2 regions of the Salinicoccus roseus genome follow, and region 1 is predicted to be linked to the other one. Evidence: predicted binding sites of a transcription regulator. Region 1 holds the regulator's gene; the other holds the start of a gene.
What was found. The regulator Rex, encoded in region 1, represses fermentation and respiration genes when NADH is low (regulators of the CRP and FNR family bind a similar motif). The targets are predictions, from matches to a motif close to TTGTGAAATATTTCACAA.
Positions count from the first base shown of each region.

Region 2: a site for Rex is predicted at 1,552-1,569, ahead of EDC33_RS06675 (nitrate/nitrite transporter). Genes of this name have one in related genera too.

Region 1 covers NZ_RKQJ01000003.1:349,540-353,463, reverse strand. Annotated here, with positions in the region: gene EDC33_RS10935 (ABC-F family ATP-binding cassette domain-containing protein) at 83-1,996, opposite strand; gene EDC33_RS10930 (redox-sensing transcriptional repressor Rex) at 2,074-2,766, shown strand; gene EDC33_RS10925 (twin-arginine translocase TatA/TatE family subunit) at 2,807-3,043, shown strand; gene tatC (twin-arginine translocase subunit TatC) at 3,094-3,855, shown strand; gene EDC33_RS10915 (glycoside hydrolase family 32 protein) at 3,869-3,924, shown strand, end outside.
Region 2 covers NZ_RKQJ01000001.1:1,312,036-1,315,959, reverse strand. Annotated here, with positions in the region: gene EDC33_RS06690 (sensor histidine kinase) at 1-273, shown strand, start outside; gene EDC33_RS06685 (response regulator) at 285-935, shown strand; gene EDC33_RS06680 (hemerythrin domain-containing protein) at 951-1,484, shown strand; gene EDC33_RS06675 (nitrate/nitrite transporter) at 1,595-2,773, shown strand; gene EDC33_RS06670 (ThiF family adenylyltransferase) at 2,784-3,785, shown strand; gene EDC33_RS06665 (MogA/MoaB family molybdenum cofactor biosynthesis protein) at 3,796-3,924, shown strand, end outside.

The DNA.
Region 1 (3,924 bases):
GCACTTTCAGCTGTGAATAAAAATGTGGTTAAGTCCATTTCCCGTGACTTCCATTAAAATGGAACCTATGTTCGCAACAGGTTTATATCTCTTCCAGCTGTTCCTCCAATGCAGCCCATTCGATCATCAGTTCATCGAGCTGTGCCTTCTGCAGATTCAACTGCTCATTGTATTCTGAGGCCTTCTCATAGTCCTCATAAACTTCGGGTTCGGCAAGTCTTTGTTCGGTTGCTGAGATTTCTTCTTCCAACGCCTGGATGCGTTCCTCCATCCTGCTTGTGCTGCGCTTCAGCTTCTGCATCTCGTTCCTTTTCTGCTTCTGCTGTTCATAATCCGTGCCGTTCGGCCCTTTGTCCTCCTGATTCTCCACTTGGATTGCGAGGGAAGCCTGTTCTTCCTTCTTATGACGATAGTAGCTATAGTCTCCGTTGTAGGTCTGGAGATGCTGAAGATCCATCTCCACTATCTTGGTGGCGATGCGGTCGATGAAGTACCGATCATGGGAGACGAATAGTATGGTGCCGGGGAAGTTCTGGAGTGCCTCCTCCAGAACTTCCTTGCTGTCGATGTCCAGGTGGTTGGTGGGCTCATCAAGGATGAGCAGGTTATTCTTCTCGAGCATCAGTTTAGCCAGCTGGATGCGGGCCTTTTCCCCGCCGCTCAGATCGTTGACACTCTTCATCACCTCATCCTGCGTAAACAGGAAACGACCCAGCACTTTACGGACATCACTTTCATTCATGTTCGGATATTCATGCCACAGTTCTTCGAGGACATTCCTGTTGGAGGTGAATTCGGCCTGCTTCTGGTCATAGTAGCCGATGGAGACATTCGTGCCGTAGATGATTTCTCCCGCATGACGGGGCAGCTTCTTCGCAATGGTTTTGACGAGCGTGGATTTTCCTATGCCATTCGGACCGATGATCGCCAGCCGGTCCCCCTTATCGACGTTCAGGGTGATGCCGCTGTTCAGCGTCTCTTCATATCCGATGTCGAGGCTCTTGATACGGAGGACATCGTTTCCACTCTCCCTTTTTATATCGAAGGAGAAGCGTGCACTTTTTCTGTCGATCTGCGGCGTATCCATCCGGTCCATCTGCTCAAGCTTCTTGCGGCGGCTTTTTGCCATATTGCTCGTCGAAGCCCGTGCGATGTTCTTTTCGACGAAGGTTTCGAGCTGTTTGATCTCCTTCTGCTGATGTTCATAGGCTTTCATGCGAAGGCTGTAGTTCTTTTCCTTTTCCTTCACGTACTTTGTATAGTTCGAGTGATAGAGTGTCCCGCGGTTCATCTCCACCTCAAAGATCTTATCGACCGTGCGGTCGAGGAAGTAGCGGTCATGGCTGATGATTGCGATTGCACCCGTAAAACTGTTCAGGTACTGTTCAAGCCAAGCCACGGTGTCCATGTCCAGGTGGTTGGTCGGTTCATCGAGAAGGAGCAGGTCCGGTTTTGACAGCAGCATCTGCCCCAGGGCGAGGCGTGTCTTCTGGCCGCCCGAGAATGCATCTACGTTGCGGTCGAGGTCGTCCTTGGTGAAATTGAGTCCGGTGATGACAGTCTTGATCTGTGCATCGATCGTGTACCCTCCTTGCGACTCGAATGAATTCTGCAGGGTATCATAGCGTTCCACCTGCTCGCTGTAGGCAGGATCGTCGTAGTCATGTTCTGCCAGCCAGGTCGTCACTTTCTGCATTTCCTCCTGGATGCGGAGCAGGTGCGAGAACGGCCGCATCATTTCATCCCGCACAGTCTGGGAGGATTCCAGTGTCATCTGCTGGGTCAGGTAGCCGATGGAGATGCCTTTCGGAGTGGTGATCTGGCCCTCATCAAGCCCAAGTTCGCCTGCCATCATTTTCATGAGCGTGGTCTTTCCGGCACCGTTCTTCCCGACGATGCCGACGGTTTCGCCCTTTTTTATTTCAAGATTTATATTTTCAAAAATCATGTCTGTACCGAATGATTTCTTTACATTTCCCAATTGCATCACTATCATATTCATTACCTCACTTTCTTCAAGTCTACAATAAATAAATTAAAAAAACGATGAAATTAAACGGCATTGACTACACTATGAAAATCGAGATATGCTATAATATATCAACAGAGTGTAATAAACGAGGTGTGGGACATTTGAACAGTAAAAAGAAAATCCCAAATGCAACTATGAAACGTCTCCCTTTATACTATAGATTTTTTAAGAACTCTGAAAAATCCGGTGTGGACAGAGTCTCATCCAGAGAGATCAGTGAGGCATTGGATATTGACTCTGCCACTATAAGGCGAGACTTCTCCTATTTTGGGGAGCTTGGCAGAAAAGGGTACGGCTACAATGTCAAAAGCCTTCTGAACTTCTTCATGGAACACATCCAGGGGAATGAAGTGAAGAATGTTGCGATCATTGGTGCCGGCAATCTGGGCAGCGCGTTATTAAACTACAAATTCAGTAATATAAATGATAGAATGAACGTAGTTGCCGCCTTTGACAGCAATGATGAAATTGTTGGAACATCCATCAACGATACATTAGTATATCATCCAGATGAACTTGAAGATATGGTCAGTAGACATAACATAGACGTTGCGATACTCACCCTGCCGGCAGAGGTCAGCCAGGCGATGGCTGAACGGCTTGTAGATGCGGGCATCAAGGGTATACTCAACTTCACACCTATCAGATTGGACGTAAATGATGGAATCTATGTACACAATATAGATTTGAGTGTTGAATTGCAGGCGCTATTCTTTTATATGAAACATATCTAGGAGGGGTAATATGCTCGAAATGTTTATGCCGGGGACGCTTATGGCAGTAGGGCCGACAAGTATGATTGTAATCGCTGTGGTAGCATTGATCATATTCGGACCCAAGAAGCTTCCTCAGTTCGGACGCGCAATGGGCTCCACTTTAAAGGAATTTAAAGACGCAACCAAGGGCCTTGCTACGGACGATGATGACGAAGAAGAAGAACTCGAGAGAAAAAAGCAGCCGAAGAAAATTGAAGCAGTTGAAGTTGAAAAAGCTGAAGAAACAAAAGTATAGAGATTTGGAGGTGGCGAAAGCCACCTTTTTTTAAAGAGGTGAAAAGTAAGATGACAGACTCGGAAAAAAAAGAATTTACCGAGCACCTGGAAGAGTTGAGGAAGCGTCTGCTCATTGTCATGTATTTCTTTGTCGGCGCGTTGATTATAGGGTTTTTCCTCTCCAAGCCACTGATATACCAGATGCAGAATGCCCCATGGGCAGAGTCGATCCAAATGCACGCATTCCAGGTCACGGACCCGTTGAAGATCTATCTGCTCGTGATCGTCATAATCGGTCTTGTAGTGGTATTGCCGGTCATCATGTACCAGCTGTGGGCATTTGTGGCACCGGGATTGTACGGAAATGAACGGAAGTTGACGCTGAGCTACATACCGATCGTCATGATCCTCATGCTGATCGGCATGGCTTTCGGCTACTTCGTACTTGTCCCTTATATCATCCAGTTCACTTTCGAGCTTTCGGAAGATATGGGAATCGAGACGACCATCGGCATCAACCAGTATTTCGGCTTCCTCTTCAGGACAGTCCTGCCATTCGGTGTCATATTCCAGATGCCGATCCTGGTGCTTTTCCTGACACAGCTTGGCCTGTTGACACCGATGTTCCTAAAGAAGAACAGAAAGTATGCCTATTTCATCCTGCTGGTGATTGCGGCGCTTATTGCCCCACCAGATCTGATGACGCATATCATGCTGACGATACCAATGATCGTACTATACGAAATCAGCATATACATTTCAAAAATCGGCTATCGGAGGCATTTGAAGGCAGAACAGAAGGCAATAGAAGAATCTTTGGATTCCGACTAGGGAGGTATTCAGGGTGAAATTCGATTCGAACACTGAAGCGTTTAAAGCGTTGGGAGAAGCGGACAATGA
Region 2 (3,924 bases), on a different contig from region 1:
CGGATCATCCAGGAAGCGATATTCAATGCTGCCAAATATGCTGAAGTGGATACGGTCAATGTAAGGCTTGAGGAAATGGATGACGGAACAGGCCCACATGTCCATTTCGAAATTGAAGATTCCGGCCTGGGCTTCCGGACCGGGGACACTCCGATTGGTACAGGTCTCGGCCTCTTCGGCATGTCGGAAAGGGCCAGCAGCGTGGGCGGCACTGTCAGCGTCGACAGCATGCCCGGAAAAGGCACCAGAGTCTTCGGTTCCATTCCAGTATAGGAGGAGATAGCATGAAAATTGTCATTGCTGATGACCATGCAGTAGTCCGCACAGGCTTCAGCATGCTGATCAACTATCAGCCGGATATGGAAGTGGTCGGCACGGCAGCTGACGGCAGACAGGCTTTCGAAAAGGTGAAGGAACTCGGGCCGGATGTGCTCCTGATGGATCTCAGCATGCCTCCAGGAGAGTCCGGCCTTTTTGCTGCCAGCCGCATCCATGATGCATTTCCTGGTATAAAGATACTTATTCTGACGATGTATGACGATGAGGAATATATTACGCACACATTCAGGAGCGGGGCAAAGGGGTATATTCTTAAGAACTCTCCAGATGAGGAACTGATCAAGGCAATCAGGAAAGTCCACGATGGGGAAAGGTATATCGACCCGGTCCTTATGGATGAGAACATGGAAAAGCTTCTGAATGATGAAGAGTTCCCGGAGAAATTGGGAGAACCCTTCAGCATCCTTACGAAGCGGGAGCTGGAAATCCTACCGCTGGTCGCTAAAGGCTACGGCAATAAGGATATAGCAGAAATGCTGTTCGTTTCAGTCAAGACGGTGGAAGCGCATAAAGCAAGGATCATGGAGAAACTGAGCCTCTCCACACGCCCTGAACTTGTAGAATATGCCATGAAGAAAAAGTTGATAGATTTTTGAATGTAGGTGAATGGAATGGTAGAGCAGGAACAGTTTCAATTTAAAGTAAAAGCATTGCGTGTATTGGAGAATGAGCACAGGTACCTGAAATATCTGATGAATGAATGGTTCCAGCTGGTGCTCAAATTTGAAAACGATGATGTCAAAAGCCGCCTCGAAGGACTCATGGTCATAAAGGATCTGAGGGAGAAGCTGACGGCGTTCGAGAAGCCCCTGAAGCGTCATCAGGCAAAGGAGGAGCAGTATTTCTTCCCGATGCTCGGTGCCTACATCGGACTGGAGCAGGGACCGATCCTCTCAATAGAGGAAGAGCATCAGGAGATCGATGCCTATATCCAACACTTCTTCCATCATTCGATGCACGATATGAATGAAATGTCGCTCGACAGCATGAATGAAATGGTAAAGGATGTCATGGAAGCATACGAAGTGCTGATGGTACATATGGTGAAAGAGGAGTCCGTGCTGTTTACGATGGCCGATAAAGTGCTCAAGGAAGTCGACGAAGAAGTGCTTCTGGAGCAGGTGAACACCCTGATTACCGAATAGGGACCCCGCTGCCCAAATGTAGGGTTTTCCCTTCTTACAGAGATTGCCAACAGATTATATAATACATTTGTATAATAAATCACAATCTAAAGTAAGTGAGGTTAGTCCGTATGAATGAAAAAATGGGTAAAAAACAGCTTATCCTCCATACATTCAGCCTGCTCGCTGGATTCATGGTATGGACACTGCTGGCGCCGCTATTCCCCGAAATTGTAAAGGATATACCGGAAGCTGCAGAACAGCAGGCGCTCATCGTTGCGCTGCCGGTAATACTTGGCTCCGTATTGCGCATACCTTTCGGTATATTCGCAAATAAGACAGGCGCGCGCACAGTATTCCTATTCAGTTTCATATTCCTGCTGATTCCCGTATTCTATCTGAGTATTGCAAGCACTGTAACGGATCTTATGATCGCAGCCGTATTCCTAGGTATCGGTGGTGCAACATTCAGTATTGGTGTTACAAGTCTTCCTAAATACTATCCAAAAGAGAAGCATGGTTTCGTAAACGGTGTATATGGAATGGGCAACATCGGTACTGCGGTGACGAGCTTCGGGGCACCTGCATTGGCACTCGCCTTCGGCGGCTGGCAGGCAGCAGTACAGACCTATCTTGTAGTACTTGCACTTTTCGCCATCCTGCAATTTATATTTGGAGACAAGCAGGAGAAGAAGGTGAACCTTCCGCTTGCGAAACAGTTCAAGGAAGTCATCAGGGACTACAAGTTCTACTTCTTCAACCTGTGGTACTTCATCACATTTGGTGCATTCGTCGCGTTCGGCCTCTTCCTGCCGAGCTTCCTTACAAATGAGGAACTGTTTGGTCTGACCACGCTTGATGCAGGTGTCAGGACAGCGGTATTCATCATTATAGCGACACTGCTCAGGCCGGTGGGCGGGATGATCGGCGACAAGTTCAATGCACTGCATGCCCTGATTATCACTTTTGTTGGACTGGCAATTTCCGGGCTGCTTCTGGCCTTCACGTACAACTTCATCTTCCTGTTTACAGTGGGCAGCCTGCTGGCTGCAGTATGTGCAGGAATCGGGAACGGTCTCGTATTCAAATTCGTTCCGACATACTTCTCCAAACAGGCGGGCATCAGCAACGGATTTGTTGCCATGATGGGCGGACTTGGAGGCTTCTTCCCGCCGATAGTCATCGACCAGACGCATAATCTAACAGGGAGCTATGCGCTCGGGTTCATACTCCTGGCCGTATTCTGTATCATCGCCTTGTTTACAATGTTCTACATGAATAGTAATCTTAAGAAAAATGAACTGGCATGAGAGTGATAATATGGAACGTTATTCGAGACAGATGCTATACAATAAAATAGGAGTGGAAGGACAGCGCCTCATCGCGTCCCGTACGGTACTCATCGTCGGGACCGGGGCGCTTGGTTCTCTTTCGGGTGAATTGCTGGCACGTGCCGGGGTAGGGAAGCTCATACTGATCGACCGTGATTATGTGGAGTACTCCAACCTGCAGCGCCAGACGCTGTACACGGAAAAGGATGCAGACGAGAAGAAACCGAAAGTGATTGCAGCCAAGGAAAGGCTGCTGGAAATACGTCCGGATCTTGAAATCGACGCCCACATCGCACATTGTGACGGGCCGCTGCTTGAAGATCTCGCAGAGGAGGCGGATCTTCTTCTGGATGGCACCGATAATTTCGATACACGCCTTCTGATCAATGATGTGGCCTACAAGTACGGCAAGCCATGGGTGTACGCGGCATGTGTGGAGGCTTCCTACAGCAGCTGCGGTTTCGTCCCGGGGGCGACGCCCTGCTACCGCTGCCTCGTGCCGGTGCTGCCGACGACCACATTGACATGCGATACAGCCGGCATCATCGCGCCGGCTGTCCAGATGGCAGTGGCCGAACAGGTCACCACAGCGCTGAAGATATTGACGGAACAGTACGAAGCGCCATTCTACATGCGTATCGGGAATGTATGGGATATGGATCATATGAAATACCGCATCGACGGTATGAAGGAGGCATCCTGCGAAACATGCGGGGAAGCCCCGACCTACCCGGCCCTTGATATGAAGGCTGATGTGGCGATGCGCCTGTGCGGGAGGGATACGGTCCAGGTGATGGATGACCGGATCACCGAAGCAGCGGTGGATCATGCGGTAGGCCGTCTTGGCACGAAGGTGAACCGGACTCCGTATTTCCAGGAATTCCAGTATGACGGCTACCGGTTCGTATGTTTCAGGAATGGGCGGCTCTTGATTCATGGACTGGATGAAATGAACAAGGCGAAAACACTCGTCAACCAACTGTTTGGCTAGGAGGATATCTATGAGCATCATCGGCAGAATCGATCGGGACATCAAAGTGGGCGTCATCACCATCAGTGATACGCGGACGAAGGATACCGACAAAGGCGGACGAAAGGTCATTCAGCATCTGGAGACGCTGAATGCTGTC